DNA from 3 places in the Vibrio sp. B1Z05 genome. Region 1 is predicted to be linked to each of the others. Evidence: riboswitches for the same ligand, from Rfam matches in the RefSeq annotation. Region 1 holds a riboswitch; each other region holds the start of a gene.

Region 1 (10,862 bases):
GCACACTGGAGAAGGCGTCACTCTATTCTCACCAAGCCAACTAAAAGAACGCTTAGCTAATTTGAATAACAAAAAAGTTATCCTAGATCCTGCGACAAGTAACGCATGGTTTGGCATCGTTCTTAATGAAGTGGGTGCAGAAGTTCTGCCTATCGCAGATCCTTGTCGACTGCCTAAAGCAACCAAAAATAGTGTCGAAGCATTAGGTATGAAAAACTGTCATGTTCGCGATGGTGTGGCAATGGTTAAGTTCTTATCTTGGTTTGATGCAGAAAATGCCAAAGGCCAATATCACGATGAAGCACAGATTGCAGACCAACTTGAAGCCTTTAGACGTGAAGATGAGTCTCTAGCAGATCTTAGCTTTGATACTATTTCAGCGGCTTCAAATAATGCCGCTATGTGTCACTACAACCACAACAACGAACCGGCGCCAAGCGTCGTGTACGATAACTCTATGTACCTAGTGGATTCAGGCGGTCAATACCCAGACGGCACCACAGACATCACTCGTACTATTGCGATCGGTCAACCAACCTCGGAAATGAAGAAACAATTTACCTTGGTACTTAAAGGTCACATTGCTTTAGCCGAAGCTCGATTCCCGAAAGGCACTTGTGGTCATCAATTGGATATTCTTGCTCGTCAACATTTGTGGGCGCAAGGCTTTGATTATGACCATGGTACAGGTCATGGTGTAGGACACTTTTTAAGTGTGCATGAAGGCCCGCAAGGCATCTCTAAAAACTACAATAATATTCCATTAGAAGCTGGTATGGTTCTTTCAAATGAACCAGGATATTACCGAACTGATGAGTTTGGTATCCGTATTGAAAACCTAGAGATCGTGGTGGAAATAGAAACTCAAGGCGACTTCTCTGTGCTTGGTTTTGAATCTCTAACTCGTGCACCGATCGATAAACGTAATATCGAGCAGTCACTTCTGACCGCGCATGAGATTGAATGGCTTAATGAGTATCATCAAAAAGTGTGGAATGATTTATCACCACTAGTTGATGGCGATGTGAAGCAATGGTTGCAACAAGCAACTCTAGCTCTCTAGCTCTCTAGCTCTCTAGCTCTCTAGCTCTCTAGCTCTCTAGCTCTCTAGCTCTAATAGTAAAGCCCCTCAATAGTTGGTTATCCAATTATTGAGGGGCTATTTTATTTCTCTGCTGTTTCACGTGAAACACTAACCAGAATAAATCGACGTCCAATCTCTCCATACCGGTTCAAAACCGCGACTGCGAATTGCAGATTCAACTTCTAACGCTGTTCGCTCATCCGATATTTCAAATTGCTCCAGTTCTTGATCATCGATATCAACTGCGTAACCACCAGGCTGAGTCTTAGATGCCGCCGAAACAGTAGTAACACCTAACGGTAAGATGTTGTCTCTAAATGAAGCTGATTCACGAGTAGATAAAGAGATATCCACATGTTGATTGAATAGACGATAAGCACAAATCAATTGCACCATCTGTTTGTCATTCAATATCGACTTAGGTTGTACACCCCCCTCGCAAGGTCTTAACCTTGGCAATGAAATGCTATAGCGAGTTTTCCAATATGTTTTCTCTAGATAATCAAGATGACAAGCAACAAACATGCTATCCACTCGCCAGTTATCTAAACCAATTAATGCACCAATACCTATCTTGTCTATTCCAGCTTTAGCCAATCTATCAGGAGTTTCTAGTCGATAGTAAAAGTCCGTCTTCGAGCCTTTTAAGTGATGCTCTGCATACGTGGATGGATTGTACGTCTCTTGGTAAACCATGACTGCGTCCAAGCCAAGACCTTTCAGTTCAGCATATTCCTGTTGTTCAAGAGGCTGCACTTCCATGGCCAGATAATTAAATTGTTCTTTTATCTGAGGCACGGCTTGGCGGAAATATTCCATACCGACTTTTTTCTGATGCTCACCAGTAACTAAAAGTACGCTGTCGAACTTCATTGCTTTTAATACATTAACTTCTAAATCGATCTCTTCTTTAGTTAGAGTCTTACGCTTAATGCGATTGTTCATTGAGAACCCGCAGTACGTACAATCATTAGAGCAAAGATTTGAAAGATACAGAGGCACATATAAACCAATGGTAGAACCAAAACGCTGTCTCGTTTTTTGGTAAGAAAGCTGAGCCATGTTTTCTAAGTATGGTTCTGCAGCTGGCGAAATGAGCGCTTTAAAGTCTTCAAGATCTAGCTTCGTTTTAGCCAAAGCTCTTTCTACATCAGTAGCGGTTTTGGACATAATAGATAGGTAGCTTTCACTCCAATCTATCGATTCGAATACGTCGACAAAACTCATAGTTTCGCCTCGTATGAGGAATCAAGAAATGCAGTCATAGGGCTTGATGCCATCGCTTTAACTTGTTGTGCGCCTAAGCCAGATTCGTAAGCAATCCTACCCGCTTCTACCGCTAACTTAAAAGCACGTCCAATTGCAATCGGATCGCCAGCAGTTGCCATCGCGGTATTGACCAAAACCGCATCTGCGCCAATTTCCATTGCTTGCGCAGCATGAGATGGAGCGCCAATTCCTGCGTCAACAATCACCGGAACATTTGCTTGTTCGATAATAATCTTTAAGAAATCAATTGAGGCCAAGCCTTTATTGGTGCCAATAGGAGCACCAAGTGGCATTACGGCTGCGCAACCTACTTCTTCTAAGCGCTTACATAACACAGGATCAGCATGGCAGTAAGGTAATACTACAAAGCCATCTTTAACCAACTGCTCTGCCGCTTTTAGTGTTTCGATTGGATCGGGCATTAAGTACTTAGGGTCAGGATGAATCTCTAGTTTAAGCCAGTTAGTTTGCAAGGCTTCTCTTGCTAGATGCGCAGCAAATATTGCATCCTGCGCATTCTTAGCGCCTGAAGTATTGGGTAATAAATTCACGCCAATATTGTTTAATGAACCTAAAATATCATCTTGTTTATCGAATACATCTACGCGCTTCAATGCCATAGTCACCAGTTCGGATTCAGATGCAGCAATTGATGATGCCATTAACTGGTTGTTTGCGTACTTACCCGTGCCGGTAAACAGTCGTGAATTAAATGTCTTATCTGCTATTTTCAACATAATTAGCCTCCAGCTATCGCGCGAAATACAGAAAGAGTGTCGCCCTTCTGTAGCTTGATGCTGTCCCATTTTGATTGTGGAACAACTTTATTGTTTAGAGCAATTGCACAGCCTTGGGTTGGCAATCCTTGGTTTTCCAATGCGTCGACTAAGGTACTATCAGCACCAAGCGTTATCGACTTATCGTTAATGGTTATTGCAATATCAGTCATCAATTACTTCCTTTTTTGCAGACGGCACAGGTGTCATCTTTAGCAATTTCAAATTTTTGTTGAGTCATAGTGCGTCCTTGAAAGACCATCAACTCTGCCGCGTTCAGTGTTTCAGGTTCAATAAGTGCACGTATCGCAAGCATCGATTGCAAACTCGCAATCATATTTACGTTTGGTCCCATCACACCTGATTCGCTACATTTGGTTGCTTGGTTCGATTCGGTAAATGGATATAGGCAGTGATAGCAAGGTGCTTTCTCTCCTTGATAATCAAAATACGCAAGCTGACCATCCCAGCCTATGGCAGCACCAGAAACTAACGGCGTGGTATTAGAAAAGCAGGCTTTATTGATATCTTGTCGGGTAGGAAAGTTATCACTGCAATCTACAACCAGATCAGCCATGTTAACTTCTAACAACAACGTGTCTAAGCTCATACGTCGATTAACACTGCGTACATTAATTGAGGAATTTAGCTGGCGAACTTGATTGGCTAAAGAGATGGCCTTTGAGCTACCAAGATCGGATTCGCGATAGCTTAATTGTCGATGCAAGTTACTAATTTCTACGCTGTCATCATCACAAAGAACTAGCTTACCCACCCCAGCACCTGCCAGTTGTAGTGCCACAGCGCTACCTAAACCACCACAACCAACAACCAGTACCCTGGCGTTTAATAGTGACTGCTGTCCTTGCTCTCCGATCTCAGGCAACATGATTTGCCGTTGATAACGTACAAATTCCTTATCAGTGAGCATTGGTCACTCCATCCACTGATTGTTCAGAGTTAAACAACACTTGAAATTGATCGACTGCTCTCTTCTTATCATCCGCTAATGTTACAGCCCTAACCACTGCCACACTCGAAACACCAGTATCGATCACCTTAGGCGCACGCGCTAAATCAATACCACCAATCGCAACACTAGGTAGGAGTGATCCTCTTTGCTTACCAATAGATGAAATAAGGGCTTGGTATAGTTTGAGTTTGATCAGTCCTTGCGGAGATGAAGGCATATCTTTTGTGGTAGTTGGGAATATATGCCCCAATGCAAGGTATGAAGGTTTGTACTGCAAGGCATTGATAATCTCAAAATAGCCATGAGTTGAGATACCTAAACCGATATCGCTATCCAATAAACTGCTATCTTCTAGCTCAGCTAAGTCCTCTTGGCCTAAATGAATACAGGATGCTCCATACTCTAAAGCAAGCCCCCAGTAATCATTGATAACGATATCAACACCACGTTCTTTGCCTATTTGAATAGCACGTTTTACATCATCAGAAACTTCACTAGCCGCTTTGTCTTTTATTCTGAGCTGTAAAATTTCCACACCACAAGTAGCTAACTCTTCCACTAATTCTATGCTGTCTACTACTGGATATAGACCAAAGCATCGCGTCTGTTTACGAACTGTTGTTGCGAGATTATTGTTTCTTAAGCGGGGAAAGTAACGGATATCTGATGGCCATGTTTCACATGAAACATGCTGTGCACTACGAGAAATTAGCGCAGAATCTTCAATCGTAAAGCCAAGAGAAAGTGAAACCAATAACCAGGCAATGTAACTATCGTGTGTTGTTGCAAACTCTTCCGACACATAGTCCCATTCAAACTGAGTGCCATTAACGAGGCAGACAATGTCTTTGCCTTGGGTAAACAACGTTGTGATAGAAGCGATGTGCTGGTTATTTTGATCGTGAATGGTAATAGATTGTTGTGATGAATCACTGTTGTCTACAGCTAGATTATAAGATTGTTCAGGAGCAGTTAGACTGACAGCAAAGCCATCGCCTTGCCTGTATTCCATAATTAGATTTGTAAAACCAGCATCACGTGCGCACTCAATAACAGAGTCAACCGCTGCGCGAAAAGCTGGAGTAGCATTGGGGGATTGTATAAAGCTAGTAAGTGGGGATTCCATCGCCCTATCCTTCTGTAATAAACACAGCTTGTCGGATAGATTGATGGCAGGTGGTATTAAGTTAAAATCTTAATACCTAATAGAATTGACCACCTTGTTTCCTTCGCAGGTATTATCCTGTATCAGGTTCTACGGATTCCGTATTCACGGTCTCAGCTTCTTGTGATTAACACTTCAGCACTCCGACAAGCAGATTCATTATATAGAAACTATCAAAAGAACAAAGCAAACTTACTCAGTTTTTGAACACAAGGTGAAAACCGATCATTGCAGCAGAGATACTAAACACAACGTTGAGTAAAATATTTAGACCCGCTTTCCAATAGTCGCCTTGTTGGAACATAAGAACATTATCCATAGAGAATGTTGAGAAGGTAGTTAAAGCACCAAGGAATCCAAGCCCAACGATTTGGCGCCATGGGTCTACAGCAATGACTTCGTTTTCGAATAGCGCAATAAGCGTACCCATGATAAATGAGCCAACAATATTTACGGTTAACGTACCATAAGGAAAACCTCGGCCTAAAATAAGTACGCAAAGTTCAGATATTAAATAACGTGAACAAGCACCAAAAGCGCCACCTATTGCGATAAAACCTAGGGTTGCAAACTGTCCCATTACCACTTATCTCCAAAGAAAACTGTTTAGATTTAAAAAGTTACATGCGTCACTTTATGTGACGTTAATGTGATCTAGATCATTAGCATAGCAAACATATGCACTCGATATAATGTAAAAGTTTAGATTGCAGAAAATAGTAGCAATTAGGTCAATAATCGTAATAAGAAAGAGAAATTCGCAGCTTAAAAAATATTGTTTGGCATAAGCTATTAAATGCGAATATAGAATCTCTAGAAGAGGCTCAGAAGTGGCATAAAGATAAATAGGCATCAATGGAAATGCATCCTTAAATTCCATTTGAGGAAAAATAGTGACAGTTTTATAAATGGAAAGAACATGCAGCTTCAAATAGAAAGAGGGACAACAATCTAGATACAAAAAAGGCCTCAGTCTCTCGACTGAGGCCTTAATTATGGTAGGGGTGGAGAGATTCGAACTCCCAACACGCGCCGTTTTCAGGGGTTAGGGGAATCCGCTGCTCTGCCAATTGGCGCTACACCCCTAAATCTGAAAAACCTCGCTTTGTATAAAGGCAGACAGAGTGGCTTATACCATTCTAAGTAAAAATATGATCTAATTAGGCTTGCTACTTTTACAAGAGAATGGACGCAATGGACAGCCTAAATGACATTGATTTTAAAAAGCTTGCTAGTAAACAAAAATCTATACAAATGAAAATGCGATTACTCGCACTGGCTCATTTTAAGGATGGTCATTCTCGTACCCAAATAGCTAAGTTCCTTAAAGTTAGTAGGACTAGTGTAAATAAGTGGGTTCAAACATTCCTAGAGGAAGGCCTTGAAGGGCTACAAGAAAAACCAAGGACAGGTCGCCCTGCATTTCTTAACGTTGAGCAGCGTGAACAGTTGAGCCAGTTTATTAAGAGTCGAGCAGCGGATTCATCTGGAGGAAGGTTAACCGGTGCTGATATTCATGCTTATATAGTGCAAGAGTTTGATAAACACTATCACCCCGATTCCATTTATTATTTGCTCAACCATATGGGCTTCTCTTGGATAACTTCACGATCTAAGCATCCTCATCAATCCCAACAAATCCAAGACGATTTTAAAAAAATTCAAAATTGAAACGATCCTCAAGATCCCAGGCCATATAGGCTTTGAAAGCGTTGATGTATGGTTTCAAGACGAGGCAAGATTTGGTCAGCAAAATAGCACAACTAGACTTTGGGCTGAGCGTGGTTCAAGACCGAGAGCGGTAAAACAACAACAGTTTGAGTATGCGTATTTGTTTGGCTCAGTCTGTCCTTCGAAAGGTATTGGAGAAGCCATGGTTGTTCCTTGGGTAAACAAGGACATCATGATCGAACACCTTAAGCAGATATCTGAAGTAACCGAGAAAGGTCGTCACGCAGTGGTTATTATGGATGGTGCAGGATGGCACACCAATGATATTGCAGAGAGATTTAGTAATGTCAGTATTATCAAACTCCCGCCCTATTCACCAGAGCTAAACCCTATAGAACAAGTTTGGAGTTGGCTCCGACAACACTATCTTTCTAACCAGAGCTTCACTGACTACAACGATATAGTGGGAAAGGTATGTTCAGCATGGAATCAGTTTCTGAAAAGCACTAGTAGAGTCGCTCAAATGTGCACAAGGGACTGGATTGACCTGACCAGTTAATTTTCCAGATTGGTATTAAACAACTACTATAACGTGCCTAGCCAAGCCTTCCATTTATAAATCCTCATTGTGTATGAAGGTTTCCAGATGGAAAGAACATACAGTTTCAAATAGAAAAAGAGAGACAAAAATACAGATACAAAAAAGGCCTCAGTCTTTCGACTGAGGCCTTAATTATGGCAGGGGTGGAGAGATTCGAACTCCCAACACGCGGATTTGGAATCCGCTGCTCTGCCAATTGGAGCTACACCCCTAAAACTGTGATCTAAACCTAATTTTTATTAAGGCTCAGATTCAGAAAAACCCCGCAAAGCGAGGTTCTCTAAAATAAGTGGCGGAGTGGACGGGACTCGAACCCGCGACCCCCGGCGTGACAGGCCGGTATTCTAACCAACTGAACTACCACTCCGCACCAATTTGTTACTAAACAAGGTCTTATAAATGCCTTATCCAGTTTTTGTCTCTAGATATAAAATCTAAAAACGTAATTAAATCCCGATAATGTCCTACTCTCACATGGGGAAACCCCACACTACCATCGGCGCTATTATGTTTCACTTCTGAGTTCGGCATGGAATCAGGTGGGTCCACAATGCTATGGTCATCGAGAAAAATTTTAAAATTTAGAAAGCTGTTATTTAAAAGTTCGTATCACACATTCAAAGTTCTACTTTGAGTCCACAAAACCCCTTGGGTGTTGTATGGTTAAGCCTCACGGGCAATTAGTACAGGTTAGCTCAATGCCTCACAGCACTTACACACCCTGCCTATCAACGTTCTAGTCTCGAACAACCCTTTAGGACACTTAAAGTGCCAGGGAAGACTCATCTCAGGGCTCGCTTCGCGCTTAGATGCTTTCAGCGCTTATCGATTCCGAACTTAGCTACCGGGCAATGCCATTGGCATGACAACCCGAACACCAGAGGTTCGTCCACTCCGGTCCTCTCGTACTAGGAGCAGCCCCCTTCAATCTTCCAACGCCCACGGCAGATAGGGACCGAACTGTCTCACGACGTTCTAAACCCAGCTCGCGTACCACTTTAAATGGCGAACAGCCATACCCTTGGGACCGACTTCAGCCCCAGGATGTGATGAGCCGACATCGAGGTGCCAAACACCGCCGTCGATATGAACTCTTGGGCGGTATCAGCCTGTTATCCCCGGAGTACCTTTTATCCGTTGAGCGATGGCCCTTCCATTCAGAACCACCGGATCACTATGACCTGCTTTCGCACCTGCTCGAATTGTCATTCTCGCAGTCAAGCGGGCTTATGCCATTGCACTAACCACACGATGTCCAACCGTGTTTAGCCCACCTTCGTGCTCCTCCGTTACTCTTTGGGAGGAGACCGCCCCAGTCAAACTACCCACCAGGCACTGTCCGCAATCCCGATTAGGGACCTACGTTAGAACATCAAGCATACAAGGGTGGTATTTCAAGATTGCCTCCACAAATACTGGCGTACTTGTTTCAAAGGCTCCCACCTATCCTACACATGTAGGGTCAATGTTCAGTGCCAAGCTGTAGTAAAGGTTCACGGGGTCTTTCCGTCTAGCCGCGGGTACACTGCATCTTCACAGCGATTTCAATTTCACTGAGTCTCGGGTGGAGACAGCGTGGCCATCATTACGCCATTCGTGCAGGTCGGAACTTACCCGACAAGGAATTTCGCTACCTTAGGACCGTTATAGTTACGGCCGCCGTTTACCGGGGCTTCGATCAAGAGCTTCGACCTAAGTCTAACCCCATCAATTAACCTTCCGGCACCGGGCAGGCGTCACACCGTATACGTCATCTTACGATTTTGCACAGTGCTGTGTTTTTAATAAACAGTTGCAGCCACCTGGTATCTGCGACTCCTAGTAGCTCCATCCGCAAGGGACTTCACCGCCAAGAGCGTACCTTCTCCCGAAGTTACGGTACCATTTTGCCTAGTTCCTTCACCCGAGTTCTCTCAAGCGCCTTGGTATTCTCTACCCGACCACCTGTGTCGGTTTGGAGTACGATTCCTTATAATCTGAAGCTTAGAGGCTTTTCCTGGAAGCATGGCATCAATGACTTCACTGCACGTAGCAGCTCGACATCGTATCTCAGCGTTAAGAAAGTCCGGATTTACCTAAACTTTCCGCCTACATACTTGAACCTGGACAACCATCGCCAGGCCCACCTAGCCTTCTCCGTCCCCCCATCGCAATTATAAGAAGTACGGGAATATTAACCCGTTTCCCATCGACTACGCCTTTCGGCCTCGCCTTAGGGGTCGACTTACCCTGCCCCGATTAACGTTGGACAGGAACCCTTGGTCTTCCGGCGTGGGGGTTTTTCACCCCCATTATCGTTACTCATGTCAGCATTCGCACTTCTGATACCTCCAGCAGCCCTTACAGACCACCTTCAACGGCTTACAGAACGCTCCCCTACCCCGCACACAAAGTGTGCAGCCGCAGCTTCGGTGTATAGCTTAGCCCCGTTACATCTTCCGCGCAGGCCGACTCGACCAGTGAGCTATTACGCTTTCTTTAAATGATGGCTGCTTCTAAGCCAACATCCTGGCTGTCTAAGCCTTCCCACATCGTTTCCCACTTAGCTATACTTTGGGACCTTAGCTGGCGGTCTGGGTTGTTTCCCTCTCCACGACGGACGTTAGCACCCGCCGTGTGTCTCCCGGATAGTACTCAATGGTATTCGGAGTTTGCAAAGGGTTGGTAAGTCGGGATGACCCCCTAGCCTTAACAGTGCTCTACCCCCATTGGTATTCGTCCGAGGCGCTACCTAAATAGCTTTCGGGGAGAACCAGCTATCTCCAGGTTTGATTGGCCTTTCACCCCTAGCCACAAGTCATCCGCTAATTTTTCAACATTAGTCGGTTCGGTCCTCCAGTTGATGTTACTCAACCTTCAACCTGCCCATGGCTAGATCACCTGGTTTCGGGTCTAATTCTAGCAACTCGACGCCCAGTTAAGACTCGGTTTCCCTACGGCTCCCCTATACGGTTAACCTTGCTACTAAAATTAAGTCGCTGACCCATTATACAAAAGGTACGCAGTCACGCTCTAAGGCGCTCCTACTGCTTGTACGTACACGGTTTCAGGTTCTATTTCACTCCCCTCACAGGGGTTCTTTTCGCCTTTCCCTCACGGTACTGGTTCACTATCGGTCAGTCAGTAGTATTTAGCCTTGGAGGATGGTCCCCCCATGTTCAAACAGGATATCACGTGTCCCGCCTTACTCGATTTCACTTAAAACAACATGTCGACTACGGGGCTATCACCCTTTATTGCGGCACTTTCCAGAGCCTTCGTCTGTGTCATTAAAAGCTTAAGGGCTAATCCAATTTCGCTCGCCGCTACTTTCGGAATCTCGG
Region 2 (10,862 bases), 900 kb from region 1:
AGCGCTGCGAAAACTGTAACAACTGTTTCATGGCCGACAAAGATGAATATTGTGGTAACAGCTTCCCAGGTTACACCGAAGAGCAACCTCGTCACGGACATCGCTGGATTGACATTAAACGCAGAGAAAGAGGCAGCGGCTCATTAGTAGACGTTGCTTACCTACCGACAATGTGTAACCAGTGTAAAGATGCGCCTTGTGTGAAAGCGGCGAAAAATGGTGAGATTTACCAACGTGATGACGGGATTGTGATCATCGATCCTATTAAAGCGAAAGGGCAAGAGCGCTTAGTGAAAACCTGTCCTTACGGGCACATTTGGTGGAACGAAGAGTTATCGCTACCGCAAAAATGGTTCTTTGATGCGCACTTACTAGATAACGGCTGGAAAGAGCCACGTTGCGTGCAGTCTTGTGCAACAGGCGCATTGCAGTCAGTGAAAACCAGTGACCAAGAAATGGAAGAAACCGCCAAGCGTGATAACTTGCAAGTGCTTCATCCAGAGCACGGTACGCGCCCTCGAATTTGGTATAAAAACCTACATCGCTTCAATAAGCAGCACATCGCAGGTTCGGTCATTATGACCGTTGATGGAGTGTCTGATTGTGTAGAGTCTGCGATTGTGAGTCTAAGCCAAAACGGTAACAAGATTGCTGATCTTAATACCGATTACTTTGGTGACTTTAAGTTTGATGACTTAACTGAAAGCCCTGATCCATACACGATTAAGGTCTCTCATCCGAAAGGCCAGTATGAAACGTCACTGGTGCTAGAAGACAGTATCAACTTAGGTGTTCTTGTCTTAGAGTAACAAGATAGATAGACAGTGAACCAATAAATAAAACCCCAAATGCTAAATTAGCCTTTGGGGTTTTTCTTTGGAAGAGTATTTAATTACTAAGTGATTACAGTCTGAACTTAAATATTAAAAAACAGGCTTATCCCATTAAGCCAGAATGTAATAATTTAGCGCCAGAAAGTAGCAGTAGGAAATAACAAATACGATACACTTGTTGTTGTGAAGCAATATTTAATAAATATACGCCAAGTTTCACACCGATTGGTGCAAGAGGAAGAAGCACCAGTGAAGTCAGCAGATTTTGTGAGTCAAATTGACCAAAGTAAGCGTAAGGAATCAGCTTAATCAGATTCATAATGGCAAATAACACCGCCATAGTGCCCACTAACACCATCTTATTCAGGTTTTTAGGCAGCAAATAAATGCTAATTGGCCCGCCACCGGCATGAATCATAGTGCTAGAAATCCCTGATAATGTACTCCAGATACCGCAAGAGATTTTGCCCGAACTTTTGGCAGGACCCATTAAGTAATATTGCACGCAAAATAGCAGTGACACCGCGCCGATACTGATTTCTACCACTTTGTCCGATACCACTCCCATGATCACCGAGCCAATCAAAATGCCAATAAATGCGTACGGGAAAATCATCTTCAGCTCTTTGTAGTCACAGTTTCTGTGATGATGTTTTACGGCAAAGATATCCATGACACACAAAATAGGCAACAAAATGGAAGCCGCCTGAAAGGGAGGAATAGTCAGAGCGATAAGAGGCACGGCGATCACCCCCAATCCGCCACCAAATCCTCCTTTGCCAATGCCGTAGACCAGAACCGCTGGAATAGCAGTCAAATAAAAGTAGTAGTCGTCAATCATAATAATATCTCAATAATAAGCAGAGAATAAATGAGCTAATCAAAGACGTCATAATAATCTATTTAATATATGCATCACGACGTTGATGAAGAACTTTGAATTTATATAGAAGGGAAATTAAATAAACCAGATCTTATATTAATAGAACCCAAAAAATATAAAGCGAACCCAAGTCATAAAAACCAAAAACATCCTTTCACACACGAAAACCCCCGTTTCACCAGCGGGAAAGTGCGGGGTCAGGTCTTGAAATTTGCAGGCGGTTTAAATGCTCGCCATGCCTCAATGCTTGATCTACTGGGCATTCGATAAGTTTGAATGAAAGAAAACTTTCATATGGGTGCAATCGTTTTTTGTTGCATCACTGATAGATTCATCACAACTTTGATATTCATCATATGAATCAATTAGCATTAAATGCTGAAATAATAGTATTTTGAATAACAGACAAAGAAATTAATTCATAATTAAAATTATAGGGATATCAATGAAATACATAACTAAAGTTGGCGTAGGACTCGGTGCGCTTTTTGCCATTTCTAACCTAGCGCATGCCAGCAATTATTATGCAGATGGACGTACAACCGCTATGGGTGGCACAGGAGTGGCCTCTGGTAACTATTTATCGGCGAGTTTTATTAACCCAGCTTTACTGGCAAATAGTAAAGAAAGCGATAGCTTTGGTATTTTGCTTCCTTCTATTGGCGTGAGAGCCTTGGATCAAGATGATACCTTGTCTGATATTAACGACTTGCAAGATAACGTAGATAACTTGAATGAAAACAGTAACCAAGAGGATATCGACAAGTTCGCCGATACTTTTAATGCCGTTGCTGAAAATGCACCAGTGTTTGCAGAAGCAAGTGTTGGGATTGCGGTGGCGATTCCTTTTGAGGCGGTATCTGTGGCTTTGTTTAGTCAAAACTACGTGAACGTGGTTTCCATGGTGGATGCAGAACCAATAAACAGCTCAGATTGGGCTACCATTGAGCAAGCTTACCGTAGCGCCGAAGCATCAGTAATTGGCGTGGGCGTTATGGATATTGGCGTGACGTTAGCAAAACAATTCTCGTTTGACGAGCATCGCGTGTCGGTTGGTTTCTCACCAAAGTTTCAGCAGCTACATAGTTACTATTCAAAAAGCAGCTTAGATGATTTTGAATTGAGTGATTACGATGACTCAAAGAACACAGAGAACGTGTTTAATTTAGATGTTGGCTTTTTATATCAGTGGCATGCGCTGTCTGTCGGTCTTAGTGCTAAGAACTTGATCAGCAATGAGATTGAAACTGCGCCAATATCAGGCACTTCACACACCTATCAAGTTGACCCAAACATTGCGATGGGTGTGGCTTACCAACTTGAGTATTTCACGGTTGCGGTTGATGGTGATTTGAATAAGCAAACAAGGTTTAAACACATTACCACCGATGATACTCAGTTTGTACGCGCTGGCGTAGAAGGGAACCTATTTAATTGGGCTCAGCTTCGCGTAGGTTATGAGCATGATTTGGAAGGAAACTTTAAAGACAGCATTACCGCTGGTATTGGTCTAAGTCCGTTTGATGTTGTGCATATTGATATTGCAGGCTCTTATGCAGATGAAACTCAGGCGGGTATTGGTCTGAACTTATCGTTAACGCTGTAATAAAAGCCGCATCCCCAGTGATGATTTGTCACTGGGGATGAATTAGGGCTGTTTAATTTAAATTAGCTTTTGGCTGCAAATTTCAAGACCTGACCCCAGGGTGGTAGAGTTCGGAGCCGGAGTCTAGGAACTCTTGGGATTTTTGGCGCATTCCTTCGAGCGGGTTGTCTAGCATTTTGATTTCTAGAGCGGAATCTAGGGCAACTTGTTTAGAGTCTTTGGCATATTCTCGCACTTCTTGTGAAATCTTCATTGAGCAGAATTTAGGGCCGCACATTGAGCAGAAATGAGCGACTTTTCCAGATTCTTGTGGAAGCGTTTCATCGTGAAAAGAGCGGGCTGTTTCAGGATCTAATGAAAGATTAAATTGGTCTTCCCAGCGGAATTCAAAGCGTGCTTTTGACAAGGCATTATCACGAATTTGCGCGCCCGGATGACCTTTGGCAAGGTCGGCTGCGTGCGCGGCTAATTTGTAGGTAATAAGCCCCGTTTTTACGTCTTCTTTATTCGGTAAGCCTAAATGCTCTTTGGGCGTGACATAGCAAAGCATTGCGCAGCCATACCAACCAATTAATGCCGCTCCAATGCCCGATGTAATGTGGTCATAACCCGGTGCAATATCGGTGGTTAAAGGGCCAAGCGTATAAAATGGCGCTTCGTGGCAATGCTCTAATTGCTCTTGCATGTTTTCTTTGATCATATGCATCGGGATATGTCCCGGACCTTCGATGATCACCTGCACGTCATATTCCCACGCCACTTTGGTGAGCTCGCCTAGTGTGCGCAGTTCGGCAAATTGCGCTTCATCATTGGCATCGGCGATTGAACCTGGGCGAAGTCCGTCTCCTAAAGATAAGCTAACATCATATTTGGCGCAGATTTCACAGATTTCACGAAAATGAGTATATAAGAAGCTTTCTTGATGATGGGCCAGACACCACTTAGCAATAATAGAACCGCCGCGCGAAACAATGCCGGTGACACGTTTGGCGGTCATCGGCACGTGGCGTAGCAACAAACCGGCATGAATCGTAAAGTAATCAACGCCTTGTTCTGCTTGCTCAATCAAAGTATCGCGCATCACTTCCCAGTTGAGGTTTTCGGCGACGCCGTTTACTTTTTCCAACGCTTGATACATAGGAACGGTACCTATCGGCACTGGGCTATTACGCAAAATCCATTCGCGCGTTTCATGGATATTTCGGCCTGTGGACAAATCCATCACTGTATCTGCGCCCCAGCGGGTAGACCACACCAGCTTCTCAACTTCTTCCTCGATAGATGAACTTACCGAAGAGTTACCGATATTAGCATTAACCTTAACCAAGAAGTTACGACCAATGATCATAGGCTCTGCTTCTGGGTGGTTGATGTTGGACGGAATAATAGCGCGTCCTTCTGCTACTTCTCGGCGCACAAACTCGGGGGTGATTTCTTTAGGCAAGTTTGCCCCAAAATGTTGCCCTGCATGTTGATGATTTAGCTGCTCGTCAGCAAATTTTTGACGCCCCATATTTTCCCTAATCGCAATATACTCCATTTCTGGTGTGATAATGCCTTGACGAGCGTAGTGCAGCTGGGTGACGCAATTGCCCGCTTTTGCTTGGCGGACTTTAGGTAGGTTTCCATAGCGAAGCTCATCTAAGGTGTCATCTTCTAAACGAGTTTTGGTGTAACTGGAGCTTACACCATCAAGATATTCGGTATCTTGACGTTGGGTTATCCATTGCTCTCTTAGTTTTGGTAAGCCGTTATATAAATCAATAGTGTGCTCAGGGTCGGTGTACACCCCCGAGGTATCATAAACGTGAATAGGCTCGTTGGTTTGATAGATAGGGGATTCTTTACTTCCGCCTACCAAACTATCGGCTAGGGAAATTTCACGCACTGGCACTTGTATCGCCGGGTGTGAACCTTGAATGTAGCGTTTATTTGAATTGGGGTAGGGCTGGACAGACAGTGAATCAATAAATCGTTTCGCTTCTAGCCTAGTTTGTTTACGGTTCGACATAGCATTTTCCAATAATTAAAGGTAATAACACCAATTGCAGTCGTTAACTAATCAGTCTAGCGGGTCAAAACTCATGACGGTGACACTGTGAATTTTGATTTTAGAACAACGAGTTACTCAAAAATCTAGCGTTACTATCAAGCGTTTACTCTGCGCTATTTCTGATCATTTAATCATAGTGATTGGTATAAAATGCTTGGCGGATTTGACGCAACAAGAAAGAACACAGCTTAGATAAAGTTGTGATCTGGGGATAGAGATCTGTGTTGATAAAATCTCTACTCTTGTTCCCTTCGCAGGTATTAGCCTGATCAGGTTCAACGGATCCCGAGTTAACGGTCTCAGCCTTATGGCACTCCGACAAGTGATTTGTAGTATACGAGTCTTATTGAGTGAATGAAAGATGCACCATTAAAAGAAATCAAGTGCATATAGATTGTGTGAGAAGAGAGTTAATTAGAATAGGAAAACGCAGATAAGCTCTTGTAAAGACAACGAGAAATCACTCAGTGCTCTAATAATACATAAAAAACCCGAGAGCTTAGTTAGCTCTCGGGTTTTCTTGTTATGGAGTATCCGTTTTGCTGTGTCTCGCACTAGTTAAGTGCGTTTTTTAATGCATCGCTATTACGCTAGCTCCAATGTTTTTGAGCTAAGACGATTCATATAACCGTTTACCGCAAAAGCAAGTCCGCCAACCACTATCGCCCACAACCAAAGAGGCAAAATGCCGATGGATAATGCATAGCCAATAGCGGTTGCACTAATCACACCAATGAAGCCTGGAATTAAAAAGCTATGGTTGAGAATATATTTACCTATCTGAGTTGTCCCTGAACGGTCAAAGGTGATGGCCGCCAGATCGGATGGGTAAAATGGGAAAAAGTAGTAAGCGTAACAAGCGGGTAGCACGCCAATAAGCACTTCGGCTGGGATCCCTAACGCAAAGCCAAGCGGCAACATGATGGTGAGCACGGCCGCTTGACTCTTCAAAAACACAGATGATGCATACATCGCAATGGCAAAGGTCCACGGATGTGTTTGCACGATATCTTCAACCAAACCAATGATATATGGTTTATTGTGCGCAATGATGGTGTCACTCATCCAGGCAATACCAAAGATGATGATGACCGCACTCATTCCTGCGATAAAGACGTTAGTTTTTACGATTTTTTTCGGGTCAACATTGGTGGTAAGCAAAATGATAGCGCCTACTGACAACATCAAAAATTGGAGCGCAGTTGAGGTGCTGACCCCTTTTGGTAGCAAGCCAATATCTTTACCAAACATCGCAATACAAATTACAGTGAGGATACCAAGCAAGAATACGGTTAAGCCTCGTTTTGCTTGTTTGTCTTCGTGTGCCCCTTTTGTGTGGGTGCTTGTTTCACTGGTATCGATAAGTTGCGCTTTAAATTGAGGATCTTTACAACGCTCTAAAAACTCAGGGTCTTCGCTAAGATCTTTACCGCGCTTAAGGCTCCAAGTGGCGGCTAAAAGAACGCCTGTAAGCGTTGCAGGAATAGTGACTAGCAATACCTGACCTAAGGTAATATCCAGATTATTACTTGCCGCTGTTGCCATAACTACCGCCGCTGCCGCCGCAATAGGGCTAGCGGTAATACCCATTTGAGAGGCGACGGTTGAGATAGCCATCGGTCTTTCAGGGCGAATACCACGCTTTATACTGACATCGTATATTACTGGTAATAGAGGGTAGACGGAGTGACCTGTGCCGACCAATACCGTTAAGAAATAGGTACATAACGGCCCTAAAAAGACCACTTTTGAAGGGTGTTTCCTTAGCAGGATCTCAGCATATTTAACCAATAATTTGAGGCCTCCAGTGGCTTCAAGTGTGGCGGATGCGGCAACTACAGCAAGGATGATCAGCATGACCCCGATAGGCGGTTGACCCGGCGCAATACCAAATACAAAACTGAGAACAGAAACGCCCAATCCGCCAAGCAAGCCAAACGCAATACCGCCATAGCGGATCCCGACAAATATAACGGCTAAAAGTAACAACATGTGCACATAAAACATAACCACTCCTTTATGCTAATGACTGCCCTCATAGTACGTTTGTTGCTATGTACTTTTTATGATCTGTATAGGAAATAAATTGCACAACAGGGCAGATTTGCAAATATCGGAGGTTAGTCACCTTGTTGCATTTGTGGGGTCTTAGTGTAATTGGTTTGTAGCTTGTTTTGTGGGGTTTTAATCGGTGGTAATCATGGTTAGGTATTACTAGTCGCCAGAGTTTAACCGCTCAACCTCCAAGCTTAACAACCTTCGACAATGGAACCAGAATAATAAACGCCTTTAGTTGCTTCATTAATATAAAACGCGTAGCAACCATTGGATTTCAGCACATAGCCTCTTGGCCAAATATAAGAGGCACGATCTTGTCCGCCATTTTGCGTCAGAGGATAATCTGGCACCGCAACATAACCATTCTTGCCGGGAAACATATTCCCTAAAATGCAAAATTCAGGTTCACTACAAGGAACGGTTTGCCAATTGCGCGTCCATGAAGGGGGAACTTCAATATTAAGCAGTGCACGCAGTGTTCCTGCGCTGGCAGCTGGCATTCCACCGGTCAGTGAAATGGTTTGACCTTGGTAGTCAATGGAGGTGTCTGCATTGTCGATGGCAATTTTTGCATCGGCAAAAGAAAGTGAGGATGCTAGAGCGGCTTCAACCCCTTTGATACTGGCTTCAAAGGCATTGTTTGAGAAGTTAAGAAAGCGCGGTGCAGCCACTACCGCCAGTGTTGCGACAATGACAAGTGCCACTATTAACTCTATTAAGGTAAAGCCTTGCTGTTGTTTTCGTCGCAGTTGTTTTGGCCACTGTTGATTTCGCACGTCCCATCCTTAGGATTTGTTACCAATCTACGTGCATATTAACATATCAATACATTTTATTGTGATTCAAATTTTCAGTGTAGGAAAATAGTAAAGCCACAGCATAAGCAGTGGCTTTGGTCGTAGCATTGTGTTGGATCATAGGTGCGACGGGGCGATTAAAACAGGTAACCAAGTGTCCAAGAGACAGTGTAATACTCGTTATCATCGTAGCGCGAGAAATCAAATCGAAAGTCCGAGTACAGGTGTTGATTGAGATCTGCTCTGAGGCCTGCGCCAGTCACAAAACTAATTTCATTGAAGCGATATTTCGTACTGTTTAGTGTTCGAGTTTCAGATTGTCGAGCCAACCCTAAAATTCCGTAAGGCTTAATGGCAAAGCCATTCATATGGATTTTATAACCAATATCGGTATCGATTTTAATATTGTAGCCGTCAAGATCTGTAGTGTGCTCAGCAAGTAAAAAGGTGTCTTTGTTTTGCGAGTAAGAAAGGTTAATGCCAAGTATCTCGTTAAGCTCATAACCGTATTCTAGTCGAATGCCATCCCCCCATTTGTCGGATTTTGTTAACCATTCCGAGGTGTTAGTACTGTTGTAACCCACGCCAACACGATGAGCTGGCTCAGACATGTTCGCCTGAACAGCGGTCGATAGTAATGAGAATGCAATAACGGTGGTAACAGTAGTGATTAAATTTTTCATGCTTAGCCTTAACTGGGGAAAACCAATCCTTTCTTCTCAATAGCTCCTTGCTTTGCTGCGCTATTGTGTTTTTATTCCCGTTATTAGGCTAATTAGCAGTGCTAATGTGGCTGATAGTTGCAGCTTATTAGTATATAGAATTACTCGAACTGCCTTGTTGTAAAAATAGAAATGACTTACTGTGAAATGAGAGAGGGATGACATCGCACACAGTCCATTGAGAGGGAAAACTAATGGCAAAAGATCGTTTTAATACGCTGGATCTTAATCTGCTCAAAACATTTTTAGTATTGAGCCAAGAGCTCAATATGCGTAAAGCATCAGAGCGACTGTTTGTTTCCCAGCCCGCCATTAGTCAGGCTCTGCAAAAGTTAAGGTTTCATTTTCAAGATGAGCTGTTTGTCAAAGCGCCGCAAGGCCTAACCGCCACTCCATTTACGGTCGATTTGGCGCAAAAGATAGCGCCATTTTTAGATGGCTTAGCTACAGTATTAAATGAAAAAACCGAGTTTGCCGCAGCAGAGCTAAGCGGCGCATTAAAAATAGCAGTAGCGCCAATTGTGTTGACCTCTTTATCTGGCGCGCTATTTCAACATCTAAAACTGGTTGCTCCCAATGCCACCATAGAGCTCGTCGGGTGGAACAAAGAAACATTAAATGATATCCGCAGCGGCGAGATTTTGTTTGGTATCAGTATGGAGCAAAAGCTAATTCAAAGCGTCAGCGCCAGAGCGTTAGTAGAGCTTAATAGCCGGGTTATCGTCAGAAAAGATCATCCTCTAACTCACAGCGAAGTAACGCCAAAAGTGCTAGAGCCATTTGCGATAGCATCCATTCATACTGCGGGGTGGAATGACAATAAAACACTGGCCGCAGATGTAATGAAAGAACAAGGGTTAACACCAACGGTAGGTTTTCGCTCTGAGTTTGTGATGGCCGTGGTCGATGTAATAGAGCATACCGACTTCTTTATGCCGCACTCCGATTTGTTCCCTCTAAAACGCTTCCCAAATTTAAAAGCGCTTACCCCTATAGTAAACGGAGAGCAAATGTCTTTTACGGTGTTTTGTTATTTTCATACCAAGTACACGAATTCAGCATTGATTTCGTGGCTTGAGCGACAAGTGAGGCTGGTTATTGAACAAGAGCGTATGGAGTAGGGATGAGGAACATAGGCCTGCTTGTTTTAATTTACGCAGACATCAGCGATAAGCGAATAAGGCGATTATGACACTACGAGTTGTACCAGAATTGTATTGCTTCGATATGAGCATCAGTAAATCTTATTTTATCGACGTATTAGGCTTCTCGGTGAAGTACGAGCGTCCTGAAGAAGACTTTGCCTACCTTACCTGTGAGGGTGTTGATTTGATGCTAGAAGGTCTCAAAGGAAATAGCCGCAAATGGACTTCGGGCCGTTTAGATTTTCCACTAGGACGAGGCATAAACTTTCAGTGGGATGTGACTGATATAGAGGCACTGTATGGCAACGTTAGAGCAAGGGCCGCGGATTCAATCTATTTGGCTATGGAGTCAAAGGAATATCAATGTGGCCATGCTGTGATCACGCAAAAACAGTTTATTGTTCAAACACCTGACGGTTATTTATTTCGATTTTGTCAGGATGTGGATTAAAGCTTTTCATTATGGTTATCGATGAAACAATGCAGGAGCATAAAGGCATTTTGTACTATTGCTGTTTACCTTATTCATATCCCCTAAATTCTTTACTTCTGAACTCCTATCAAATTACCTGAACACATAACAGGTATGCATATTCGATCTTTGATTGCAGGGTATGGCATAGGTATCTTGTGCTCAACAACAAGACCCTAAGCTCTGATTTTGCAAAGAATCTGTATGAGGAAAGATCAAATGAAAACAATCTCTAACATTGTATCTGTTCTAGCATTACTTACTTCAACCAGCGTATTGGCCAATACCGATTG
Region 3 (10,862 bases), on a different replicon from region 1:
GTGTACAAATCCGTCAGATCGCCGGCACTGCCTGTATCCAGTACGTAGCGAGTGTAAGCGACCGTACCGAAATCTTCGGTTTCCGCTTCCATCTCTTGCTCACTGATGCCCCATTTCGCACAAAAATCAACATGATGACCAATTTCAGCATCCAGCAGTGCATGCAAACTGGATAACGCACTGCGCATCTGAGTCAGATTTTTGGCTTTATAAATGGCGAGTGCATACGCTCTTGAGTATTGGATTAAAAACAAAAAGTCTTGCTTTAAATAGTGTAAAAATACTTCATGCTCAAGAGTGCCGTCAGCAAGCTGATGTACAAAATCATGCTCAATATAACCTTGCCACTCTTGCTGACAAGCTTGAATTAGTTGCTCTGTATTCATTGGACTGCCTTAAAAACTAGGTAGGTAGTTGGCACTGTTTGGCACGCTACCAATAATTTTATTGTCAAACATAAACTGTGCGTAGTTGTCATAACGCTGGCGATCGACCGCTGCTGGACGCAGAGCAAATCGAGTTAAAGTGTCTTCCCATGCGCGGCGGTTAAGCTCGTTGTTTAGCGTATCTGGTTTGTACGCAACAAACTCTTTCCATGCTTGCTCTGGGTGATTGACAATATATTGTGTCGCCAGTTCAATTGCGTGGTTAAAACGTTTTAACGCATCTGCGTCATAGCTATTGGCATTAGCCACAAAAACCAATTCATCATAAGCCGGTACGCCATGCTCTTCAGGGAAGAACGCTTTCGCTTTATAGCCTTCAATAGCCAATTGGTTGGTTTCAAAGTTTCTAAATCCGCCCCAAATAGCGTCTACTTTTCCAGAAGCTACCGACGACGACAGCGCCCAACCTACGTTTACAATTTCAACGTCTGAGAATTTCAAACCCGCTGAACGTAACATAGTGCCGATGCTCGCCTCTTCGTTGCCAGCAATGGCAATACCCACTTTTTTACCTTTCAGATCTTTGAGTGAGTTAATTTTACCGTTGTCGATCACCATCATGGTGTTTAGTGGCGTTGAAACCAAAGTACCGCTGCGAATCAAAGGCAGTCCTGCCGCCACATCAATGGTCAGCGTTGGCTGATAAGATACCGCAAGATCGATTTTGTTTGCCGCCACCAATTTAGCTGGAACGCTAGGATCAGCCGGCTCTTGAATATTCACTTTTAAGCCTTGCGCTTTAAACAAACCGCGCTCTTGGGCGATAACAATTGGGCCATGGTTCGGGTTCACAAACCAATCTAACATTAGCGTAAGTTCTTTGTCTTTGGCTTTTGCGCTGTCACTTGCAAGTGATAATGGGCTAAACAAAATAGAAGTCGTTGCAAGTAACGCAAACAGCGTCGAGATAAATCGTTTCATTAGGGTTCCTTTTCCTTGAAATAACATAGTCATGGGTAATAAAGTTATTAATTAAAAATCAATTAGATAAGTATCACTATCTGGAATAGTTTTTATAATGTTTAAATCATGCATAAAGTGGCTATAGTCGTCATAACGCTGCTGGTTTATAGCCGAGGGACGCAACGCAAAGCGCGTTAACGTATCCAACCAGGCTCTGTGATTTAGTTCGTTGTCTAAGGTGTCAGGGTTGTAAGCCACAAACTCTTTCCACGCTTGCTCTGGGTGGTTCACAATATATTGAGTGGCTAACTCAAGGGCTTTATTGAAACGAGCAATAGCGTCTTTATCATAGTGCTTAGCATTGGCTACAAACATCAGTTCATCGTAGGGAGGAATGCCATGTTCTTCTGGATAAAAACTTTTTGATTTAAACCCTTCAAGCTCTAGCTGATGGGATTCAAAGTTACGCATTCCGCCCCAAATAGCGTCAACGCGCCCCGAAGCCAACGATGAAGAAAGTGCCCAACCAACATTCACAATTTTGATGTCAGAAAAATCCACGCCTTCATTTTTTAGCATGCGACCAATAATGGCCTCATCAGAACCCGATACTGACACACCCACAGTTTTTCCTTTTAGATCCGCCAGCGTTTTGATTTTGCCATTATCTAATACCGTCAACGTATTTAGAGGCGTTGCCAGTAAAGTGCCACTCCATACTAGAGGCAGTCCTGAAGCCACATCGATTAAGAACGAAGGCTGATAGGAAATGGCGAGATCGACTTGATTCGCTGCCACCAACTTTGACGGTACACTTGGGTCAGCCGGCTCTTGAATGGTGACCTTAAGTCCTTCTTTAGCAAACAACCCTTTTTGCTGAGCAATCACAATAGGCCCGTGATTGGGATTTACGAACCAATCTAGCATTAATGTAAGGGGTTTATCTTTAGCAAAAACTGCACTGCTAAATAAAAGTGCCACGCCGGCTAATGCGACGCGAAACTGAGTTTTAAATGAAATCATGTCTGTTCCTTACTGACATAAATACAAGCAGTTAATCAAACTGCCATGGAATGAATTTGTTGAGCAATCTGTCGGTGATGAAATACAAGATGACCGAGATCAATGCCAAAATAAACAGCGCGGCAAACATCTCATCTATCATCATTCGAGCGTTGGCTTGTAGCATTAAATAGCCCAAACCTGCGCTAGAGCCTACCCACTCACCCACTACGGCACCGATGGGTGCAACGACTACGGCGACTCGAATGCCAGACGCTAATGCCGGCATTGCCGCAGGCAATCTCACTTGAGTCAGTTGTTGCCAGCGAGAGGCGCCCATAGTTTTGCTTAGATCGAGATACCCTTTTGGCGTATTACGCAATCCGTCGTAACAACAGGTAGTCACAGGGAAAAAGATAATCAGCGCCGCCATCACCACTTTTGAGGCGATGCCATAGCCAAACCACAGCATCAAAATAGGCGCAATGGCAAATACAGGAATGGCTTGTGAGGCAATCAAAATAGGTAATAACCAGCGGCGCAAAGGTTCAAACAGCAACATTTGCAGCGCAAACATTAGCCCCATACTTAACCCTAAAATCAAACCTAAGATGATTTCTTGGGAAGTAATAATCGTGTGTTGCCACAATACATCACTGCGCGTACCTAGGCGGTTAAACACTGCCGCAGGCTCTGGCAAAATAAAACTAGGTAAATCAAAAAACGTTACCACGGCTTGCCAAATGCCCAGCACTACTAAGCACGAAACCACCAAGCGAAACACCATAGACGAATTGGCTTTCACGCGACTGGTTAAGCCTTGTTGAACCACGACAGGTTTACTCACCTCGGCCTCCTAATTGCTCAATAATGCTTTGTTGCAGTTGCGCCATTTCCGCGCTAATAAGACGAGGGGCATCCCCGGCAGGCACGGCTACGGTTTCTACATTTTCAGAGGATTGCATCAAATAAATGCGGTCGCTTAAACGAAGCGCTTCTTGAGGATCGTGAGTGATCAACACTACGGTTTTTCCCGCTAACATTTCGCAGGCCAGATCTTGCAAGCGATAGCGCGTTACCGCATCTAGCGCCGAAAATGGTTCGTCCATCAAAACGATGGGCTTGTCTTGCATTAGTGTGCGCGCAAGGGCCACGCGCTGCTTCATGCCGCCGGATAGCTGCCTTGGGTATACTTGCTCTTGTCCCGACAAACCCAGCTTATCTAGCAAAGCACTGGCTTGCTGTTTTCGTTGTGCCTGTTGTGGTTTGGTCAGTTTTGTAGAAGCGAATCGGTCACTAAAGCAGACGTTATCTATTACCGTCAGCCACGGCATTAACAAGTCTTGTTGCGCCATATAAGCGATGGACTCTGACAACGGATTGGCAAAACTGCTGTGGATCGTACCGCTCCAATGCACGTTGTCAGGTAACAATCCCGCCATAAGGCGCAATAGACTGGTTTTGCCACAGCCACTTTTACCTAACACACTGCTCCAACTGCCTTGTTTAAAGGTCAAATTGAGCTGGCTAAATAACGGAGCATCGGCATCAGCAAACTGCAAACTGCCGTTATTAATCACTATGCCTTGCGCGTTCGGTTCAACAACCGGATGAACACTATCTTGAGAAGAATGACTTTGCATGAGTCGATTACTTGGTGCTTAGTGCGTAGAAGTGATGTACAGGACCGTGTCCTTTACCAATATGAAGTTCATCGGCATGCGCAATTGCGTTAGAAATATATTCTTTCCCTAACGAAACCGACTCAATTAAATCCCCTGTTTGCGCCAAATACGAAGCGATCGCCGATGATAAAGTGCAGCCCGTGCCGTGAGTGTTTTGTGTGTTAATGCGCTCTACGGTAAAGGTTTCAACTTTATCAGCGCTGATGAGTAGATCAGTACTGGTTGATTCACTTTCTAAGTGGCCGCCTTTAAGCAACACTGCTTTGCAATCTAACGCGCGCAGATCTTCTATCATCGCCTTCATTTGCAATTCAGTCGTCGGTAACTCTTGATTTAACAAGGTGGCCGCTTCGGGTAAATTAGGCGTAATCACATCAGCAAGTGGCAGTAGCTGAGTCTTTAGAGTTGCAATGGCCGATTGTTGCAGTAATAAATCGCCACTCGTCGCCACCATCACAGGATCAACTACGAGGTATTTAGGTTGGTATTGTTTTAGCTTTTTCACCACAGCTTCAATCAGCGCCGCTTCGGCTAACATGCCTACTTTTACCGCCACCACGTCTAAATCGGTGAATACCGCATCCAGTTGTTGTTCAATAAACTCGGCAGAAATCGGCAAGATACCACTCACACCTTGGGTGTTTTGCGCAGTTAACGCGGTAATCACCGAACAAGCATAACTTCCTGTGGCAGAGATGGCTTTAATATCGGCTTGAATACCTGCACCGCCACCGCTGTCAGAGCCAGCAATAGTAAGGACGATAGGTGTTTTATTTGTTTGAGGCACGAAGACATTTCCTTTTCGTTAGACGAACGAAACCAATGCCTACTGCGCTAGAAAAGTTGAGATCTATAGCTAGAGTGGCGATTAGTTCCCTACGTCAGCACTAACTGAATCAGGTTCAACGGGTTCGCTATTGCGATCTCAGCCTATTGGCTCCCCGACTAATACGATGCAGCGATACTATCAGAGTCCCTATGGTGAGGGAACCCGAAATAAAAGAAATTCAGAGCCTTGACAGTAAATGCCCTGTCTTGACATAAATGATGGTCTCTTGTTCGACGTACGGAAAGTGTTGGCTCATGTGCGGACTGCGCATCCAAGTGAGTTTTGGATAATGACCAAACTCATCTCTAAACTCTCCACTGAGCACCAAAATCTCTTCACCACCAAAATGAGAATGTGGTTGGAACCGCTCACCCTTGGGCCATTTGACCAATGCTATATGTTCGTGTTCAAAATCATGTAAAGGCATCACTTGCAATCCGCCTACTCCGGCATGCCACTGCGCATTGTGGGTATCAATGCGCACTGTAAGCCTATCTCGAGCATCAAACTGATTGAGCTTTACCAATAATACGCATCCTTCTTTACTAAAAGGGGCATGTTGACTTGCAGGAGGATTGCGAAGATAGGTGCCTTGCGGATAATCACCAAATTCATCAGAAAATACCCCCTCGAGTACCAAAATTTCTTCACCCAAGGGATGTCGATGCGTAGCAAAATGCGATCCTGGCTCATATTTGACGATGGAGGTAACGTGCCCAGACTCTTTTGCTTCGCGCTCTAACGGCTTTCGGCTAACGCCTAGCGCCGGACTACTCACCCATGCCATGTTTTCGGTATTTATTACCACTGTTTGGCTAACATCCATATTCAACATAATCAATATTCTCGTGTTAATAGACAAGGCTATTGTAAGAATAGTTGGCAACTCGTTATTAGATAGTTGATAAGTTCGTGCTATACGACCTCAAAGTAATGAAAAATGAGTTTTAATTACACCTTTCATGTTTTAGCTCAACAAAATCATTACGATAGCGACTTGCTATTTTTAAAATCTATATTCCCAACCATTGTCATCATGCTTGTAATTTGATGTTATCCAGACCAATCTAATAGCCCCGCGTGATAAAAATGTTAAACCTAATAACCCTAGAACATGGTAGCGGTGGAAAAAAAATGCAGTCTCTTATCCATGAGCTGTTTCTACACCACTTCGATAATGAGCAGCTTAACTCTCAAGAAGATCAGGCCAGAATTCCATTCGATACCCTTATTGCGCAAGGCGATCGTTTAGCCTTTACCACCGACAGTTTTGTGATTGACCCTATTTTCTTTCCCGGTGGCAATATTGGCAAACTCGCCGTATGCGGCACGGTGAACGATCTCGCCGTTGGTGGCGCCATTCCCAAATACCTGAGTGTCGGCTTTATTCTTGAAGAAGGACTCCCTATTCAAGACTTAGAACAGATCGTCATCGCAATGGCACAAACCGCGAAAGAAGCAGGAGTCACCATAGTAACTGGTGACACTAAAGTGGTCGCTAAAGGCGCTTGCGATAAAATCTTTATTAACACCAGCGGTATCGGTGTTATTCCAAAACCTCTGCAAATTGGTGCTCGCCAAATAAAAGCCGGTGACAAAATCATCGTCAACGGCACCTTAGGCGATCACGCTGTCGCTATCTTACAAGCGAGAAATGAACTGGCTTTGTCTGGTTCTATCAAAAGCGATTGCGCGCCACTGAATTTATTAACCCAACCTTTGCTGGCTCAACCTGGTGTACACGCTATGCGTGATGCCACCCGTGGCGGCGTAGCGGCGGTATGTAATGAAATCGCCGACATGACCAAACTGGGCATGCTCATCAAAGAAACGGCATTACCCCTGCACCCAGAAGTGACTGCAGTGTCTGAAATATTAGGGTTAGACCCATTATTAATGGCGAATGAAGGAAAGGCCGTCATTTTTGTAGAGAGAGCAGAAGCCGACGCTCTATTGGCACACCTGCGCACCCTACCGTATAGCGACAACGCCGCCATTATCGGTGAGGTTGTCGATTCTGTTGAAGGGGTGTTCATTGAAAGTCTTTATGGCGCACGCAAAAAACTATTAATGCCCACTGGCGAGCAACTTCCTCGCATCTGTTAATTTTTCTCACTTTTCAAGGATCTAAATGTAATGAAAAAACTACTTGTTAGCCTGATGTTGTTACCTATCACCTCTTTCGCGCACGATACAGGATTTATCCATAGCCACACTACAGGCCCTATGAGCTTCTCGACCATCGCTCTTGCCGCGCTGCTTTTCTGCTTCTTATACAAAAAACTGTAATCATTCGGAGAGCGAGATGTTTAATTATCAAGCGCTAATGGATTTATGTAAAAAAAGATTAGATAAACTGTCAAAAATGCCGGCTTTAAAATCCACGCCTCTGGTGGACAATATCGAGCAATCTGGCATTAATCGCCGTGAGTTTATGAAATGGTCATCCCTCACCGCCGCCGCTCTCGCCTTACCTATGGAATTTACTCCAATGGTGGCAAAAGCGGCTGAGCTTGCAGACCGTGTGCCTTTGGTTTGGTTACATTTAGCCGAATGTACCGGATGTTCAGAATCACTACTGCGCGCCGATACTCCAAGCCTCGACACCCTTATTTTTGAACACCTATCCCTTGAGTATCACGAAACCATTATGGCGGCGGCGGGCTGGCAAGCAGAAGAAAACCTTGAGCACGCTTTAGAAACCTACAAAGGTCAATATCTATTGGCTGTAGAAGGCGCTGTGCCAACCGCAAATAACGGCACATTCCTTACCGTTGGCGCAAAAGGCAAAACCGGTATGGCTATCTTAAAAGAAGCCGCTGATGGTGCCGCTGGCATAGTCGCAGTCGGAACTTGTTCATCATTTGGCGGAGTACAAGCCGCCGCTCCTAACCCAACGGGAGCAAAAGGCATTCATAAAGTGATTGATAAGCCCGTGGTGAACCTTGGCGGGTGCCCACCTAGTGAGCGCAATATTGTTGGCACATTGATGTATTTCATCATGTTCGGCAAATTGCCACCCCTTGATATTTACAACCGTCCTCGCTGGGCCTATGGCGCTCGTGTACACGATAACTGTGAACGTCGTGGACACTTTGACGCAGGTGAATTTGTCGAAGAATTTGGCGATGAAGGCGCAAAAAATGGCTATTGCTTATTTAAAGTAGGCTGTAAAGGACCTTACACCTACAACAACTGCCCAACGCAACGTTTTAACAGTGGCACCAGTTGGCCTGTATTAGCAGGTCACGGCTGTATTGGTTGTTCTGAGCCCGATTTTTGGGACTCTATGTCAGAGTTTGAAAAACCCCTTGGTCGCCGAGACATTACATCAAGCCTTGATAAAACATCAGATTATATCGGTACCGCTGTGTTAGGTATTTCGGCCGTGGGTATTACCGCGCACGCCGTTGCCAGTGTATTTGCAAAAAAATTGGATGAGGAAGAGTAATGAGTAAACGTGTCGTTATAGACCCAATCACTCGCATTGAAGGTCACTTACGTATTGAAGTCGAGGTTGACGAAAACAACGTGGTGCAAAAAGCGTACTCTTCTTCTTCGCTATGGCGTGGAATCGAAGTTATCTTAAAAGACCGCTCGGTATTTGATGTTGGTTTACTGGTACAACGTATTTGTGGGGTATGTACTTATTCTCACTACCGCGCTGGCACTGAGGCTGTAGAGAACGCTTTAGGCTTAACCATCCCCAAAAATGCCAAATATATCCGCAGTTTGATTCATGCATCACTCAACATCCATGACCATATCGTGCATTTTTATCATCTGCATGCACTGGATTGGGTTGATGTGGTAGCCGCGCTATCAGCCAGCCCAGAAAAAGCGGCTCAAGTGGCGATGCAATATTCTGACGTACCTATTGCGGCGGGCGCCGGCGATCTTCGCGCTACTCAGCAAAAAGTGCAAAAGTTGGTGGATACCGGAAAATTAGGCCCATTTGCTAACGCTTACTGGGGAAATAAAACGTATAAGTTTACTCCTGAACAAAACCTAATTGCACTATCACACTATTTAAAAGCCTTAGAAATCCAACGTATTGTAGCTGAGTTAATGGCCATTTTTGGTGGTAAAAGCCCTCACCCACAATCTCTTGTAGTCGGCGGTATTACATCAGTACGTGACGTACTAAACCCTGCGCGCTTGCAAGAATGGAAAGCTAAGCTAACCACAGTGCAAGACTTTATTGAACGTGCTTACTACCCCGATATTTTGATGGCGGCTGACGCCTATAAAACCGAACCTTCGGTATTAGGCGATGTGGGCGTACCTAACTTCTTAACCACTTCCGAGTTTTTCACTAAAGGTGAAACGCATCTCTTTCAAAGCGGCGTAATTAAGAATAAAGATCTCAGCCAAGTGTTTGATCTTGACCCAATGCTAATAAAAGAAGATGTCACCCACTCTTGGTACAAAGGTGAACAACCACTGCATCCGTTTGATGGCGAAACTGAGCCAAACTACACCGGAATGAAAGAGCGCGATACCGTTTACGGCAAGCTCCCTACCCTAGACCAAGACGGTAAATACAGCTGGGTTAAATCACCACGTTATGACGGTCAACCGTTTGAAGTGGGTCCATTGGCTTCTATGGTAGTGAACTACGCCCGAGGCAATCAAGTCGTTGTCGACTCTGTTAACGATTTCCTTAATGTTACCGGACTGCCTGTAACAGCGCTGTTTACCACATTAGGACGCACTGCCGCACGTATGTTGCAAACTCGCATCGTAGCCGATAGCGCTTTTGAAACTCTGCAAGCTTTGATTGATAACATCATTGTCGATGAAGAGACCTATCGTAAACCTGACCTTAGCAAAATACCGAGTGAGAGCGAAGGCTACGCCATGCTTGAAGCGCCGCGCGGCATGCTCAGTCACTGGATTCGCATCAAAGACGGCAAAGTCGCTAATTATCAAGCGGTGGTACCTTCGACATGGAACTCAGGTCCGGTTGACGCCAATGGCAATGTTGGTCCTTACGAAGCCGATCTTATTGGTTTGAAACTTGAAGATCCGAAGAAACCACTTGAGGTCATTCGCGTGATCCACTCATTTGATCCTTGTATGGCTTGTGCAGTACACGTGATGGATTTCAATGGCAATGAATTGAGCCAATTTGAAGTCAAACCAACAATTTAAGTGGGGCAATAACATGGCTAATAACAAAGTACAGTATGCGCGAGAGGTCACTTTTAGTGCCGCTATCCGCATTTGTCACTGGTTACGCGTAGTCTCAATTGGCACATTGGCAATTACGGGTTTCTATATCTCTTGGCCTTTTTTAGTATCGCTAGGAAGCTCAGATTTGCTTGTACAAGGCTGGGTGCGTTTTGTGCATCAGGTATTCGGTTTTATCTTAGTCTCTATCACTATGATCAGAACCTACTTGTTCTTCTTTAGTCGCAACGATATAGAGCGCCGCTCCTTTTTTGACTTATTTAAGATAAAGGCGTGGATTTCGGTCATTAAAGCCTACACCTATCAAGGACCAAAAGAGAAAAACGGTGCCTACAATGTATTGCAGTTTGTCACTTATTTCTTCCTAACGCTGTTGATTATTTTAATGTGTATAACGGGGCTGATTTTATACGCCAACGTCTATCACGATAATCTTGGTGGGCTTATTGCCCCTGCTGCTAATTGGGTATTGAGCCTATTGGCCGATGTCGGTGGCCTGGCGTTTATTCGCACCTTGCATCACGAGCTTACTTGGGTATTTTTGGTCTTCATTATCGTGCACATCTACATGGTAATTTTCACTGCTGTTCGCTTTAAAGTCAGTGCTATTGATCCGATGATTTCAGGTGTTGATTACTATCATCCCGATCACCATGAGCATGGGGATTTTAATAAGTGAGCAAAATCCTAATCCTTGGAATAGGTAACATTCTTTACGCCGATGAAGGTATCGGCGTAAGGTTTGCAGGCCTTATAGAGAAGAAATATCGCTTAGAAAGTGATGTGCATAGCATTGATATTGTT

Evidence for each region. Region 1 has a riboswitch for thiamine pyrophosphate ahead of QV280_RS12645 (thiamine phosphate synthase). Riboswitches for the same ligand answer to the same signal wherever they lie in the genome.
Region 2: linked by a shared signal. The riboswitch ahead of thiC (phosphomethylpyrimidine synthase ThiC) and the one ahead of QV280_RS12645 (thiamine phosphate synthase) in region 1 are both predicted to bind thiamine pyrophosphate.
Region 3: linked by a shared signal. The riboswitch ahead of thiD (bifunctional hydroxymethylpyrimidine kinase/phosphomethylpyrimidine kinase) and the one ahead of QV280_RS12645 (thiamine phosphate synthase) in region 1 are both predicted to bind thiamine pyrophosphate.

Annotation. Positions count from the first base shown of each region.
Region 1 is NZ_CP130463.1:2,754,361-2,765,222, forward strand. It holds gene QV280_RS12620 (aminopeptidase P family protein) at 1-1,063, shown strand, start outside; gene thiH (2-iminoacetate synthase ThiH) at 1,193-2,311, opposite strand; gene QV280_RS12630 (thiazole synthase) at 2,308-3,090, opposite strand; gene thiS (sulfur carrier protein ThiS) at 3,093-3,302, opposite strand; gene QV280_RS12640 (HesA/MoeB/ThiF family protein) at 3,302-4,060, opposite strand; gene QV280_RS12645 (thiamine phosphate synthase) at 4,050-5,228, opposite strand; TPP riboswitch at 5,310-5,423, opposite strand; gene crcB (fluoride efflux transporter CrcB) at 5,464-5,847, opposite strand; tRNA gene QV280_RS12655 (tRNA-Phe) at 6,264-6,353, opposite strand; one part of gene QV280_RS12660 (IS630 family transposase) at 6,462-6,920, shown strand; one part of gene QV280_RS12660 (IS630 family transposase) at 6,922-7,497, shown strand; tRNA gene QV280_RS12665 (tRNA-Trp) at 7,675-7,751, opposite strand; tRNA gene QV280_RS12670 (tRNA-Asp) at 7,830-7,906, opposite strand; rRNA gene rrf (5S ribosomal RNA) at 7,991-8,106, opposite strand; rRNA gene QV280_RS12680 (23S ribosomal RNA) at 8,199-10,862, opposite strand, start outside.
Region 2 is NZ_CP130463.1:836,992-847,853, forward strand. It holds gene QV280_RS03925 (4Fe-4S dicluster domain-containing protein) at 1-809, shown strand, start outside; gene QV280_RS03930 (sulfite exporter TauE/SafE family protein) at 937-1,674, opposite strand; gene QV280_RS03935 (conjugal transfer protein TraF) at 2,162-3,322, shown strand; gene thiC (phosphomethylpyrimidine synthase ThiC) at 3,405-5,333, opposite strand; TPP riboswitch at 5,605-5,703, opposite strand; gene QV280_RS03945 (anaerobic C4-dicarboxylate transporter) at 5,961-7,382, opposite strand; gene QV280_RS03950 (type II secretion system protein) at 7,625-8,209, opposite strand; gene QV280_RS03955 (porin family protein) at 8,368-8,913, opposite strand; gene QV280_RS03960 (LysR family transcriptional regulator) at 9,147-10,073, shown strand; gene QV280_RS03965 (bleomycin resistance protein) at 10,141-10,548, shown strand; gene QV280_RS03970 (hypothetical protein) at 10,789-10,862, shown strand, end outside.
Region 3 is NZ_CP130464.1:607,829-618,690, forward strand. It holds gene tenA (thiaminase II) at 1-386, opposite strand, end outside; gene QV280_RS15595 (ABC transporter substrate-binding protein) at 396-1,367, opposite strand; gene QV280_RS15600 (ABC transporter substrate-binding protein) at 1,419-2,372, opposite strand; partial or broken gene QV280_RS15605 (ABC transporter permease) at 2,404-3,129, opposite strand; gene QV280_RS15610 (ABC transporter ATP-binding protein) at 3,191-3,994, opposite strand; gene thiD (bifunctional hydroxymethylpyrimidine kinase/phosphomethylpyrimidine kinase) at 4,002-4,823, opposite strand; TPP riboswitch at 4,893-4,990, opposite strand; gene QV280_RS15620 (cupin domain-containing protein) at 5,044-5,700, opposite strand; gene hypE (hydrogenase expression/formation protein HypE) at 5,955-6,971, shown strand; gene QV280_RS15630 (hypothetical protein) at 7,002-7,154, shown strand; gene QV280_RS15635 (hydrogenase small subunit) at 7,171-8,316, shown strand; gene QV280_RS15640 (nickel-dependent hydrogenase large subunit) at 8,316-10,019, shown strand; gene cybH (Ni/Fe-hydrogenase, b-type cytochrome subunit) at 10,033-10,737, shown strand; gene QV280_RS15650 (HyaD/HybD family hydrogenase maturation endopeptidase) at 10,734-10,862, shown strand, end outside.